2 regions of the Tatumella sp. UBA2305 genome follow, and region 1 is predicted to be linked to the other one. Evidence: predicted binding sites of a transcription regulator. Region 1 holds the regulator's gene; the other holds the start of a gene.
What was found. Region 1 encodes CRP, which controls carbon source genes, mostly activating them, when cyclic AMP is high. Its sites were predicted from a motif close to ATGTGANNNNNNTCACAT; they were not measured.

Region 2: cdd (cytidine deaminase) is a predicted target of CRP. The motif match lies at 2,585-2,602, and genes of this name have one in related genera.

Annotation. Positions count from the first base shown of each region.
Region 1 is NZ_DDVT01000018.1:172,634-179,936, reverse strand. It holds gene B3Z23_RS11840 (ABC transporter ATP-binding protein) at 1-56, shown strand, start outside; gene B3Z23_RS11835 (LysE family translocator) at 193-801, opposite strand; gene B3Z23_RS11830 (hydrolase) at 859-1,875, shown strand; gene B3Z23_RS11825 (YheU family protein) at 1,878-2,099, shown strand; gene B3Z23_RS11820 (phosphoribulokinase) at 2,185-3,054, shown strand; gene B3Z23_RS11815 (OsmC family protein) at 3,091-3,495, opposite strand; gene crp (cAMP-activated global transcriptional regulator CRP) at 3,795-4,427, shown strand; gene B3Z23_RS11805 (YccS/YhfK family putative transporter) at 4,492-6,609, shown strand; gene argD (bifunctional acetylornithine/succinyldiaminopimelate transaminase) at 6,611-7,303, opposite strand, start outside.
Region 2 is NZ_DDVT01000012.1:127,399-134,701, forward strand. It holds gene apbC (iron-sulfur cluster carrier protein ApbC) at 1-174, opposite strand, end outside; gene metG (methionine--tRNA ligase) at 362-2,434, shown strand; gene cdd (cytidine deaminase) at 2,645-3,538, shown strand; gene B3Z23_RS05620 (NAD-dependent malic enzyme) at 3,688-5,385, shown strand; gene sanA (outer membrane permeability protein SanA) at 5,507-6,394, shown strand; gene mglC (galactose/methyl galactoside ABC transporter permease MglC) at 6,345-7,303, opposite strand, start outside.

The DNA.
Region 1 (7,303 bases):
TGGAATGGCTTGAGATGCAGGAGCAACTTGAAGCGATGAGTTCTGCACCCCGCTGAAAATGTCACCAGGTTCAGAAGAGCTAGCAGTCGGCTGCCAGAGTCCTTGTTGCAGGTTGTGTCTGATACCACGACCTGCCATGACACCAGAAAAGACAGGGTATGGCAGAGCTGATGACCGACTGGCAGAAGATATTTATAACCAGATCAGGATGACGCAGGATGCGGTCAGTAATCCCATACCAATGTTAAAAATTGTCCAGGACTGACGGCTCTTTAGCCAACGGCTGATAAAGGTACCAAAACCGAGCCAGATCACGCCGGCGACGATATTCACCAGAAACATCGCGAAACTGATGGCCAACACCGATGAACGGTAGTTGACACCTGCGAGACTAAAACTTGCCACCGCACCCAATGACATCAACCATGCTTTGGGATTAATTAACTGCAATAATCCCCCCTGCCAGAATGGCATTGCCTTTGCGGATACTGCGGAATTATCGATATCCAGTGCTTCATAAGGAGCACTGCCTATTTTCCATGACAGCCAGAGTAAATACAGGCTTCCAGCAACTTTCAGCAATAAATGGAGAGCAGGATAGACCAGAATAAGGCCACCAATCCCAAAGGCCACCATGAGCAACATGACCTGCATGCCCAGCATAATGCCGAGCATCAGTGGAAATGACCGGATGAAACCAAAATTGGCGCCGGAGGCGGTAAGTAACATATTATTAGGGCCTGGTGTTATTGCCGCGACCCAAAGAAAGCCAAGTAACGAGAGAAATAATCCCATTTCCATGCGTGACACCATTCCTGTCTCAGGATTAAATTAACCTTTGAAACTATACAGTGAGTTATGGATCAGACAAGACCCGACGGTATGAAAATTTGTCGTAACGCAGCGGAGGAATTTACACCTATTCCTCAGTTGAAAAACCCTCATATTCAGACTCTTCTGCCAAGGATCCTGCGACGTATTGTGCGGATAAAACCCTACTGGCAGAGGCTTGAATTACCTGATGGTGATTTTGTTGATCTTGCCTGGAGCGAAAACCCGCAACATGCTCTGCATAAATCGCGGGCGGTTATTTTTCATGGACTTGAAGGAAGCGTTAACAGTCCTTATGCGCACGGATTACTGTCCTCATTTCAGAAACGCGGCTGGCTCGGTGTGGTAATGCATTTTCGGGGTTGCAGCGGTGAATCCAATCGTCGGAAACAGAATTACCACTCCGGAGATTTTGCCGATGCCAGCTATTTCTTACGCTGGATGAGGCAGACTATGGGGCAGGTTCCGACCGCCGCCACCGGCTTTTCTCTGGGCGGTAATATGCTGGCCTGCATGATGGGTTCACAGGGCAACGACTGCCTGCTGGACGCCGGCGTCATTGTTTCCGCTCCGCTGATGTTAGAGCCCTGTAGCTTTAAGCTGGAACAAGGGTTTTCGCGCTTCTACCAGTTCTACCTTCTGACACAGATGAAAAAGAACGTTCGCCGGAAACTTAAAGCTTATCCAGGGTTACTGGATATCACCGCCGAAAGACTGAATAAGATTCACCGGTTGCGGGAGTTTGATGATGAAATCACGTCAAAAAATCATGGTTTCATAGACGCTACTGACTACTATCGTCGTGCGAGTGGCATGCCTCTGTTATCTGGTGTCGAAAAACCAATGCTGATCATTCACGCTGAGGATGATCCATTCATGGTGCCGGATGTGATACCTAATCCGGAACATCTGTCGCCGAGCATCACTTATCAGTTGTCCCCATATGGTGGGCACGTTGGCTTTGTCGGAGGATCTCTGACTCGTCCGGTCATGTGGCTTGAACAACGCATTCCGCAATGGCTTTCAACCTGGCTGGATAAATAATCGTGATCATTCCCTGGCAACAAATCTCCCCTGAAACCCTGGATAACCTGATCGAGTCCTTTGTGCTCAGAGAAGGCACCGATTATGGCGAATATGAGCGTACACTGGCTGAAAAAACAGCGGATATTCGTCAGCAATTGAGTGCAGGGAAAATTGTCGTCGTTTGGTCAGAATTACATGAATCTGTAACTCTGATGCCTGCCAGTGATTTCAGGGCTGAGTAGTAACTTCTCCTTACTGACAGATGACACACGCTGCCAGACATGCTAACAATGCTGTCAGCCGTATCGGTCCAGGGAGCAAATTTTCATGTCCGCCAGACATCCTATTATTGCTGTGACCGGATCCAGCGGGGCCGGTACCACAACGACCAGCCTTGCCTTCCGTAAAATATTCCAGCAACTCAACATTCATGCCGCTGAGCTGGAAGGTGACAGCTTTCACCGCTACAGCAGACCAGAAATGGATGTTGCCATCCGCAAAGCCCGTGACTTAGGGCGACATATCAGTTACTTCGGCCCCGAGGCGAACGACTTCTCATTGCTGGAACAGACCTTTAACGAGTACGGCCTGCAGGGTACCGGCCGTTCACGAAAATATCTGCACACCTATGATGAAGCGGTGCCCTGGAAACAGGTCCCCGGAACATTTACTCCCTGGCAGCCACTGCCGGACAATACGGACGTGCTGTTTTATGAAGGTTTACACGGTGGAATTGTCACTGAACAGCATAACGTTGCCGATAAAGTGGACCTGATGGTAGGCGTAGTGCCTATCGTGAACCTGGAATGGATTCAGAAACTTGTCAGGGATATGCGTGAACGAAGCCACTCCAGAGAAGCAGTGATGGATTCAGTGGTACGCTCAATGGATGATTATATTAATTACATCACTCCACAGTTCTCACGCACCCACATCAATTTCCAGCGGGTACCGACTGTCGATACGTCTAATCCTTTCGCCGCCAAAACCATCCCTTCACTGGATGAAAGTTTTGTCGTGATCCATTTTCGTGGTCTGGAAGAAATTAACTTTCCCTATTTACTGGCCATGATCCAGGGTTCGTTTATTTCACATATCAATACACTGGTGGTGCCTGGCGGGAAAATGGGGCTGGCCATGGAATTGATTATGACTCCCCTGGTCAAACGACTCATGGAAGAGCGTTGCCTCAACTAAGGTCACGGGTGCTACCTGGCACCCGTGACCGCCTTGTTAGCGATTAATCACTTCAAAACTATGGGTAATGTTCACTCCTTTACCCAACATTAAAGATACGGAACAATACTTTTCTGCAGATAGCGTTACTGCCCGTTCAACGACGTTATCCGAAAGATTATGGCCGCTGACAATAAAATGCAGATTGATATGGGTAAACAAGCGAGGAGCTTCTTCACGACGTTCAGAAGTCAGCCTGACCTCACAATCAGCAACCTCATGGCGGCCTTTCTGCAGAATAGAGACCACGTCAATGGCACTGCAACTTCCGGTTGCCATAAGGACCATTTCCATCGGACTGGGTGCCTTATCGCCTGAGTTTCCATCCATCAGAACCTGGTGTCCGGACGCAGACTCCCCGATAAAGTTCAGTCCTTCGACCCATTTCACACGTGCCTGCATTATGCTCACTCTCAATTGTTAAAATTTCCGCCAGATTACTCCTTCAGAGTATAAACAGCAATCTGCCCCAAATGACAAAAGTCAGACAAGACAACAGGAGACAGTTTCGTCAGGGTGTGCTACAAACAGAGGGTAGAGTTTTTTTACCCGATGACAACTATGGCTAAACGAGCAGGATCGTCAGAAAGGAGCCTGACTGATTGTCGTGAATGCCAGCCGAAAATGCCCTATGATTTCAGCGCCCCACAGGAGCTTACCCCCTGTGTTTCCGGCACGATTACAACAGAGGATAGAAGAGAATGGTTCTTGGTAAACCACAAACAGACCCTACATTAGAATGGTTCCTGTCCCATTGTCATATTCACAAATACCCCTCCAAGAGCACACTTATCCATCAGGGTGAGAAAGCGGAAACCCTTTACTACATTGTTAAGGGCTCCGTCGCAGTTCTGATTAAAGATGAAGAAGGAAAGGAGATGATCCTCTCTTATCTGAATCAGGGCGATTTCATTGGAGAGTTGGGATTATTTGAGGAAGGTCAGGAACGAAGCGCCTGGGTACGTGCCAAAGTGGCATGTGAAGTTGCGGAAATTTCATACAAGAAATTTCGCCAGCTCATCCAGGTCAATCCCGAAATTTTAATGCGCTTGTCATCTCAGATGGCCCGGCGCCTGCAGGTCACTTCTGAAAAAGTAGGCAACCTGGCCTTCCTTGACGTGACTGGCCGTATCGCTCAGACGCTACTTAACCTGGCACGACAGCCGGATGCTATGACTCACCCGGATGGAATGCAGATTAAAATTACCCGTCAGGAAATTGGCCAAATCGTCGGCTGCTCCCGCGAAACAGTAGGACGTATTCTTAAAATGCTGGAAGATCAGAATCTCATCTCCGCGCATGGAAAAACGATCGTCGTCTACGGCACCCGTTAATTTGTGATATGCACGGCAGGCCCCTGCCGTGTTCCGTTTTACTGTCTACCTGCGGTTGTATCTGATGTGGCGCAGAATTATTTATCATCCGGAAGTCAATTACGCACTGCGTCAAACGCTGGTCCTCTGTCTACCCGTTGCGATTAGCTGGCTGGCGGGAGATCTGCAAAAAGGGCTGCTCTTCTCGCTGGTTCCCGCATGCTGTAATCTTTCCGGGCTGGACACTCCGCACCGTCATTTTTTTAAGCGCATTATTATTGGTGGATCGTTGTTTGCCTTCAGCAGCTTTCTGCTGCAATGGTTGTTGCAACATAATGTCCCACTACCATTTATTGTCGGAATTTTACCTCTGCTGATTGGTGTTTGCGGCGAAATCAGTCCATTACATGGCCGTCTGTTGCCGGGTGCGTTGATCGCCATGACTTTTACGCTCAGTCTGGCTGGAAGAATGCCGGTATGGGGCCCGCCACTATTATATGGCGGCGGAACATTATGGTATGGACTGTTTAACTGGTATTGGTTCAGACTGTCAAAAGATCAGCCGCTGCGGGAAACTCTTAGCCTGCTGTACCGTGCACTGGCTAACTATTGTGAAGCGAAATACGCACTACTCAGCAGTAACGATTATGATAAATCGCTGCCCGAACTGTTGAATTATCAACAAAAAGTTGTCGATCTGATAAATACTGGCTATCAGCAAATTCATATGCTTTCGGCGGAAAAAAACAGCCGCGAACGCTATTTAATCCGGACATTTATGATGGCCGAAGATTTGCAGGAACACATTTCTGTCACTCTTAGCCAGAGCAAAGATGTCAGGGAACTGGTGGAAAAAAGCCAGTCAGCGGACATAATCAAGCGTAATGCCGGGCAGGTGGCTGAGCAGTTAAGAAAGACAGCGGACAATATCCTGTATCACCAGATACCCGGCAAGTTTTCGATGAGTGAATCCCTGGAAGAGTTACAGAATATCGCCCGTCGGTATCCTGACAATCCTGTCGGACAATTTTACTCTTATCACTTCAGTAAAATAGCCAAAGTGCTGCAATCAGGGATGCCGCTTTATCGCCGTGATATTATGGCAGATACTCAGCGTCGTTTACCTTTTTGGCCGGCGTTACGCAGCTATTTGTCATTTAAATCGACGGCTCTGCGTACTGCAGGACGTTTCTCCGTGATGCTGATGGCAGCCAGTATGTTGGCCCTGTCGCTGAATATGCCAAAACCTTACTGGGTACTGATGACCATTATTCTGGTCAGCCAGAATGGTTATATCGCCACCCGGGTACGAATCCAACACCGTGCCCTTGGCACATTTGCCGGGCTTATTATTGCGGCCTTATCATTGAAGCTATCTACCCCGGAACCGGTCATCCTGCTCACGATGCTGGTGATTACACTGTTCAGCTATCTTTTCTCACGCCAGTATTACGGATGGGCGACGATTGGTTTTACCGTGACCGCGGTATACAGCCTGCAGTTATTATCACTGAATGGGGTGAATTTCCTGGTTCCCCGGCTGCTGGATACGCTGATGGGCTGCCTGATTGCCTTTGCCGGGATGGTTTGGCTATGGCCACAATGGCAAAGTGCGTTATTACGTAAAAATGCTCAGGATGTGCTGGAGACCTACCAGACCGCCTTACAAATCCTGCTTGGACCTGAACAAACTGCCGATGTGCTGGAAAATATCAGAATAAAAGCCAACCAGCGGCATAATGCCCTGTTTAATTCGCTGAATCAGGCCATGCAGGAACCCGGCTTTGATAACGAATACCTGAGTGAAATGCGCCTGTGGGTAACGCATAGCCAGTTCATCGTTGAGCATATCAATGTACTGACCACACTTGCCCGTGAACATACCATGCTGACTCCGAATCTTGCTCAGCGCTATCTGGAATCCTGTGAAATAGCACTGCAACAGTGTCAACAACGGCTCCGTTACCAGAATGATGAGGATCACAGTAATTTTGTCATGGATGCACCGGACAAAATTCCCCTCGGCCCGGTCACTATTATGGAAAGACAGCTGGATCAGATCTTGAGCCATCTTAAAGTGATGAAAACTATTTCGTCTATCGTCTGGCGTCAGCGTCCCCGTCACGGTCAGTGGCTGATAAGTAAAAATACCCACCCTGAACATAACAATAATGGCAGCCCAAAGGCTGCCAACAGAGACTAGTTTAGGCAAATATCTTTTCGGCAGCTTTTGCCAGACGGGACATTCCCTCACGGACATCCTGTTCAGGGATCACCAGGGACGGTGCAAAGCGAATAACCCCGGTACCGGCAGTCAGGATCATTACTCCCTCATCTGCTGCAGCATGCAGCAAATCACGGGCCTTCGACTGAAACTCTTCTTTCAGTGCGGCACCAATCAGTAAACCCTTGCCGCGGATTTCGCTGAAGACAGAGAAACGTTGATTAATTTTTTCAAGTTCTTCAACAAACCACTGACGACGCTGTTCAATTCCTTCCAGCACTTCTGGTGTGTTTATGGTATCCAATGCAGTTTCAGCAATGGCACACGCCAGAGGGTTACCTCCGTATGTCGTTCCGTGAGTTCCCGGAGACATTGCTGAGGCAATCTCTTCAGTAGTCAGCATTGCGCTGACAGGGAATCCGCCGCCTAATGCTTTGGCAGTGGTCAGAATATCAGGCGTAACTCCATAGTGTTCATAAGCGAAGAGTTTACCACTACGACCCATTCCGCTTTGCACTTCATCCAGGACTAACAATGCCTGATATTGGTCACAGAGCGCACGCAATCCCTGCATAAACTCAGGCGTGGCTGGTGTGATCCCCCCTTCGCCCTGGATGGGTTCCAGCACGACCGCACAGGTATGATCATCCATCACCGCTTTCACTGCCTCCAG
Region 2 (7,303 bases), on a different contig from region 1:
AAACGGCATCACCAGTTCGATATGTAATACGTTGTCCAGCAGCGCCACATGATGCACAGCATTCAGCCGGACCAGATCCTGTTGCAGGGTCGGATGTACAAAGCGTTGTACGACGGCGCTCACCTGCTGATACAGGGCTTCCGGTGAATATTGCTGACGGGAATCTGACATCATCCCTTCTCCTTCTGACAGATTACGTGGTAACCACAACGCACAATAAACCGCTGTTCAACCGCTAGTGTAACAGATCGCTCCTGTGGCCTGCGATCCTGCCATTATCCCCCAGCGCTTGTTTACGTTAACGGTGCCTTCGGTTACCATTCAGAACTCATTTTCAAACCAACAGAAAGCTACGCAAACTATGAATCAGCTCGCTAAAAAAATAATGGTAACGTGCGCTCTGCCGTACGCCAATGGATCAATCCATCTCGGGCATATGCTGGAACACATCCAGGCAGATATCTGGGTACGTTACCAGCGAATGCGTGGCAATACCCTGTGGTTTATTTGTGCTGACGACGCCCACGGTACACCTATCATGCTGAAAGCACAGCAACTCGGGGTTACCCCGGAGCAAATGATTGGTGAGATGAGCCGGGAACATCAGACAGATTTCGCCGGGTTTAACATCAGTTATGACAATTATCACTCTACTCACAGTGAAGAAAACCGCGTACTGTCTGAACAAATTTATGGTCGCCTAAAACAAAACGGTTTTATTAAAAACCGTACCATTTCTCAGCTTTATGACCCGGAAAAAGGGATGTTTTTGCCGGACCGTTTTGTCAAAGGAACCTGTCCGAAGTGTAAAACACCTGACCAGTACGGCGATAATTGCGAAGTCTGCGGGGCAACGTACAGCCCGACTGAACTGATTGAACCTAAGTCAGTGATTTCCGGTTCGACTCCGGTAATGCGTGATTCTGAGCATTTCTTCTTTGATTTGCCCTCATTTTCCGCCATGTTGCAGACCTGGACCCGCTCCGGGGCATTGCAGGAACAGGTCGCGAATAAGATGCAGGAGTGGTTCGACTCCGGTCTGCAACAATGGGATATTTCGCGTGATGCGCCGTATTTCGGTTTCGAGATTCCGGATGCTCCGGGCAAGTATTTCTATGTCTGGCTGGATGCGCCTATCGGTTATATGGGATCGTTTAAGAATCTGTGTGACAAACGGGGTGATATCGATTTCGAGGAGTACTGGAAAAAAGACTCGACGACTGAGCTGTATCACTTTATCGGAAAGGATATCGTCTATTTCCATAGCCTGTTCTGGCCGGCGATGCTGGAAGGCAGCGGGTACCGTAAACCTGACAACCTGTTTGTTCATGGTTACGTTACGGTAAACGGTGCCAAAATGTCTAAATCCCGCGGGACATTTATTAAAGCCAGTACCTGGTTACGACACCTGGACGCCGACAGCCTGCGTTACTACTATGCCGCCAAGCTCTCTTCACGTATTGATGATATTGACCTGAATCTGGAAGATTTCGTACAGCGGGTTAATGCAGATATTGTCAATAAAGTCGTTAACCTGGCGTCTCGTAATGCCGGATTTATTACTAAACGTTTTAACGGAAAACTGTCTGATCATCTGGCCGACCCGGCGCTGTACCAGACCTTTGTTGATGCCAGTGAAAAAATTGGCGATGCCTGGGAAAGCCGTGAGTATAGCCGCGCTATCCGCGAAATTATGTCCCTGGCAGACCTGGCAAACCGCTATGTGGATGAGCAGGCCCCGTGGGTCGTCGCCAAACAGGAAGGCCGTGAGGCTGATCTGCAGGCTATCTGCTCAATGGGTATTCACCTGTTCCGTATTCTGATGACCTGGCTCAAACCGGTGTTGCCGGAACTGGCTCAGCGGACTGAAGCCTTCCTGAACAGTGAACTGACCTGGGACAGCGTGGCACAACCACTGACAGGTCATACCGTTGCGCCATTTAAAGCGCTCTACCAGCGTATCGAAATGGCGAAGGTGGCAGCCCTGGTGGATGCATCGAAAGAAGACGCCGCACAGACACCTGCCCCGGTCACCGCTAAGGCGGATAAAAAAGCTTCAGTCGCCACCGAAAAAGCGGCTAAAAAGGCTGAAGAGCAGACGGAAGGCGTGATAGGCATTGATGATTTTTCCAAAGTGGATATGCGTGTTGCTCTGATTGAACAAGCAGAACTGGTCGAAGGGTCTGATAAACTCTTACGTCTGATGCTGGATGTCGGAGGTGAGAAACGGCAGATTTTCTCCGGAATTCGTGCAGCCTATCCTGACCCGTCAGTTCTGGTGGGACGACTGACCATTATCGTGGCCAACCTCGCACCACGTAAAATGCGCTTTGGTGTTTCCGAAGGGATGGTACTGTCAGCCGGTCAGGGTGGCAAAGATCTGTTTATCCTCTCTGCTGACAGCGGCGCTCAACCGGGAATGCCGGTACGCTAACCCAACCAGCCTCATCTGTTGATTAAAAGCCGGTCTTCGCCGGCTTTTTTTCTTTGAGATTTTTATTGTTACCTCAGGCCAGGTTGACCAGCGGGTAACTTTGCGACAGGTCCCGCATAGTTGTAATCAAAACTGACGGTTACATTGTACATTTGACAGAGATCACATATAAAAACCTACCCAACTTAGGTTCATTGAATGAGGCATGGTATGCACCCACGATACAGATCCGCTTTTGCGAACCTCGATGCCACCTTGCAGCAGGAATTATTGCCGCTCATCGACAGCCCACAATTTAAGGCTACCCTTGATCCGCAAACTATCTCACGGCTCATGGCTCGCAGCGACTTAGATGAAAATGCACTGGCTCTTGCGCTGTTGCCTCTGGCCGCCAGTTGTGCGCTGACGCCGTTATCTGAATTCAATGTCGGGGCCATCGCACGCGGCATTAGTGGTCACTGGTACTTTGGGGCCAATATGGAGTTTAGCGGCGCTCCTTTACAACAAACCATTCATGCAGAACAGTGTGCAGTGACTCATGCCTGGCTCTCCGGAGAAAAGCGACTGAACGCCATTACGGTCAACTACACCCCCTGCGGGCATTGCCGGCAATTTATGAACGAACTTAACAGCGGAGGATTGCTGCAGGTATGTCTGCCCGGCCGGCCGCCGCGGACTCTGGCTGAATATCTGCCGGAAGCCTTCGGTCCTGCTGATTTGCAAATTAGTCAGGTACTGATGGATGAAGATACACAATCTTTTGTCGGCCATCAGGATCCCCTGATCAATGCCGCGATTCAGGCAGCTGCTGCCAGCTATGCCCCCTATTCCGGCGCTTACAGTGGCGTTGCTCTGTTAAGTGATGAAGGTACCGTTTACGCCGGACGCTACGCCGAAAATGCCGCCTATAACCCGTCGTTACCGCCGCTACAATCTGCACTGATTTTAATGAATTTACAGGGCGGAGATTGTCTTGCCATTCGTCAGGCCGTACTGGCTGAAAACGCCGGAGCCAAACTGAGTCAGCACAGAGCTACCCGTGCAACACTCGAGGATCTGGGTTGCCACCAGCTGCTGGTGGTCGCTCTGCAGACAGCGCCCTGAATGTTGTTGGTTAAATTTGCGTCATCATTAACAATTTATTGATCTTTTATACTTATCATTCGGCGGTTAACGCTATATTTTTGTCAGACACTGACACCTTTGGTGACACTGTGCGGTCACCGGAGTCTATTCTGAGGAGCATGCACGACATGGAACTCGACTACGAAAGCAAACGCCCGTTATACATCCCTTACGCGGGTCCTATTCTTCTGGAATTTCCGTTACTTAACAAAGGCAGTGCCTTTACACGGGAAGAGCGTAACGAATTTAATCTTAATGGTCTGCTGCCGGAAACCGTGGAAACCATCGAGGAACAGGCTGAGCGTGCCTGGCATCAGTTTCAGGAGTTCAAGAATAACAACGATAAGCACGTTTATCTGCGAAATATTCAGGACACGAATGAAACCCTGTTTTACCGCCTGCTGGATGACCACCTTGAAGAAGTCATGCCTATCATTTATACCCCGACGGTAGGCGCCGCTTGCGAACACTTTTCCGAGATCTACCGCCGCGCCCGTGGGGTATTTATTTCTTATCCCAACCGTGAGCATATCGAAGATATGCTGCAAAATGCGACCAAACAGAACGTCAAAGTCATTGTTGTTACCGATGGAGAAAGGATCCTCGGACTGGGTGACCTGGGGATCGGCGGAATGGGGATCCCTATCGGCAAATTATCTCTGTATACCGCCTGTGGGGGTATCAGCCCGGCATACACGCTGCCTGTCGCGCTGGATGTCGGAACCAATAACCAGCAGTTGCTAAACGATCCGTTGTATATGGGCTGGCGCAACCCAAGGATTGGGGGCGAGGAATATGCAGAATTTATTCATGAATTTATCTCTGCGGTAAAACGTCGCTGGCCCAATGTTCTGCTGCAGTTTGAAGATTTTGCTCAGAAAAATGCCATGCCGTTGCTGGAACAATACCGTGATGAACTGTGCTGTTTTAACGATGATATTCAGGGCACCGCAGCAGTCGCTGTGGGAACGCTGATCGCCGCCAGTCGTGCTGCAGGTGGCAAGATTTCTGACCAGACTGTGGTTTTCCTGGGCGCTGGTTCTGCCGGGTGTGGGATTGCCGAGCAGATCATAATTGAAATGAAAGCCGAAGGTCTTAGCGATGCTGAAGCCCGTCGCCGGGTGATGATGGTCGACCGTTATGGTTTACTGACCGATAAGCTACCTAATCTGTTGCCTTTCCAGACCCGTCTGATCCAGGCATCTGAGGATGTGGCTGGCTGGCAGGTAGAAAATGACGCAATTTCGCTGCTGGATGTAGTCCGCAATGCGAAGCCGACGGTATTAGTCGGGGTTTCTGGTCAGCCGGGACTGTTCACAGAAGAAATTATCCGTGAAATGCACAGCCACTGCCCTCGCCCTATCATTATGCCGTTGTCTAACCCGACATCCCGTGTTGAAGCAGTCCCGGCAGACCTGATCGCCTGGACGGAAGGTGCCGCACTGGTCGCTACCGGAAGCCCGTTCGCGCCGGTCAGCTGGAAAGATAAAACCTACCCGATTGCCCAGTGTAATAATGCCTATATCTTCCCGGGTATCGGACTGGGTGTTATCGCCTCAAAAGCCAGCCGGATCACCGACTCCATGCTTATGAGCGCCAGCCGTGCACTGGCAGATTGTTCTCCACTGGCTACCAAAGGTGAAGGCCCGGTCTTACCGGAACTGAAAGATATTCAGCAGGTATCCCGCTACATTGCCATTGAGGTGGCTAAAGCCGCCCAGGCGGCAGGCGTTGCTATAGAAACCTCTGAAGAAGTCCTGACTCAGGCAGTAGAAGATAATTTCTGGAAACCTCAGTACCGCCATTACCGCCGTACATCCATCTGATGTCCGTGACCCGGTAATAGCGCGTGTCTTTCGTCGGGTCACACATCAGTCTTGCCTGTCGCAAGTGGCTCAAGTACCCTTGGGTCACTTTCAACTATCAACCAGTGAGTCATAAGGCCGCATGCTGAAACGCATCTTAACCATTATCTGTTGCCTGATCCTGCTGGCAGGGATCACTGCATTGGGTCTTGATCGATGGATCAGCTGGAAAACTGCGCCTTATATTTACGAAAACATCAGTGACTTACCCCATCGTGAAGTGGGCGTGGTACTCGGCACCTCCAAGTATTACCGCGGAGGTGAGCCGAATCAGTATTATCTGTATCGTATTCAGGGCGCACTGAATGCCTATAATAGCGGAAAGGTGAATTACCTGCTATTAAGCGGGGATAATGCGCTACAAAGTTATAATGAACCCCGCACCATGCGCAAAGATTTGATTAAGGAAGGTGTCGACCCGTCCGATATCGTGCTGGACTATGCCGGCTTCCGTACGCTGGATTCGATCATCCGCACCCGTAAGGTATTTGATACTAACGATTTTATTATTATCACCCAGCGTTTTCACTGCGAACGTGCGCTGTTTATTGCGATGCACCAGGGAATTCAGGCCCAGTGCTACGCCGTTCCGTCGCCAAAAAATATGCTGGGTATCCGGATCCGCGAAGTCGGAGCCCGGCTGGCTGCTCTGGCTGACCTGTACATTTTCCGCAGTGAGCCGCGTTTCCTGGGTCCACTGGTGCCTATTCCGGCAGTGCCTGAAATCCCGGAAAATGGCCCGGGTTATCCGGCAATTACCCCTCAGCAATTGGATGAGTTGAGCCGTAAATCTGCAACTGTGACGGTGAATGATAAAGACCACCCGCCTGCAGCGACAGAAAAATCAACGGCGGACGATACCCCTCAGATACCGTCCGCCGCGGATAAGCAGGATCCGGCCGAAACTCCGGCCATTTCTGCTACTTCTTCCGGGAATACTTCAGAGAATCCAGTGCCACCGCAAAAATAATGATTGCGCCTTTAATAATGTACTGCCAGTAGGGATTGACCCCGATGTAAGTCAGCCCATAGTTGATCACCGTAAAGATAATTACCCCAGTCACCACCCCGGCGACAGTTCCGACCCCTCCGGCGAAGGAGACTCCTCCGACGACACAAGCTGCAATCGCATCCAGTTCGTACATAAAACCCAGATTGTTGGTCGCACTACCAATTCGTCCTGCTTCCAGCATACCGCCGAAGGCATAAAATACCCCGGATAAAGCATAAATCAGTATCAGGTTTAACGGCACATTGACCCCTGAAACTCTCGCCGCTTCAGGATTACCACCGATGGCAAAGATGTTCTTTCCGAAACGGGTTTTATTCCACAGGATCCATACCAGGACAATCGCCACTACCGCATAGAAAGTGATATAGGAAAGTTTGAAATCGCCAAATCGCATAAAGCCCTGAGCAAACTGTGAAAAATTATGCTCAAATCCGGCGACGGGTGATGCCCCCACATAATCGTAATAGAGAGAGTTAACTCCGTAGACGATAATCATGGTTCCCAGCGTAGTAATAAAAGGGGTGACTTTGAGGTAGGCGATGATAATTCCGTTAACTAACCCTATGACTGCGCCAATAGCACAGACGATCAGGATAACCAAAGGAATGGGTAATGCCGCCATATGGGGAAAGACTTTATTGGCATTGTCCATTGCCTGAAGCAGCGTGGCAGCCACCACCGCCGCCAGCCCTACCTGACGTCCGGCAGATAAGTCAGTTCCCTGAGTGACTATCAGTCCCGCAACCCCCAAAGCAATAATAATTCTGACAGAAGACTGAGTCAGAATGTTACTGAGGTTCATCAGGCTCAAAAACGTCGGGTCCTGGAAAATGATAATGCCCAGCAACAGCAGCAGGACAATATAGA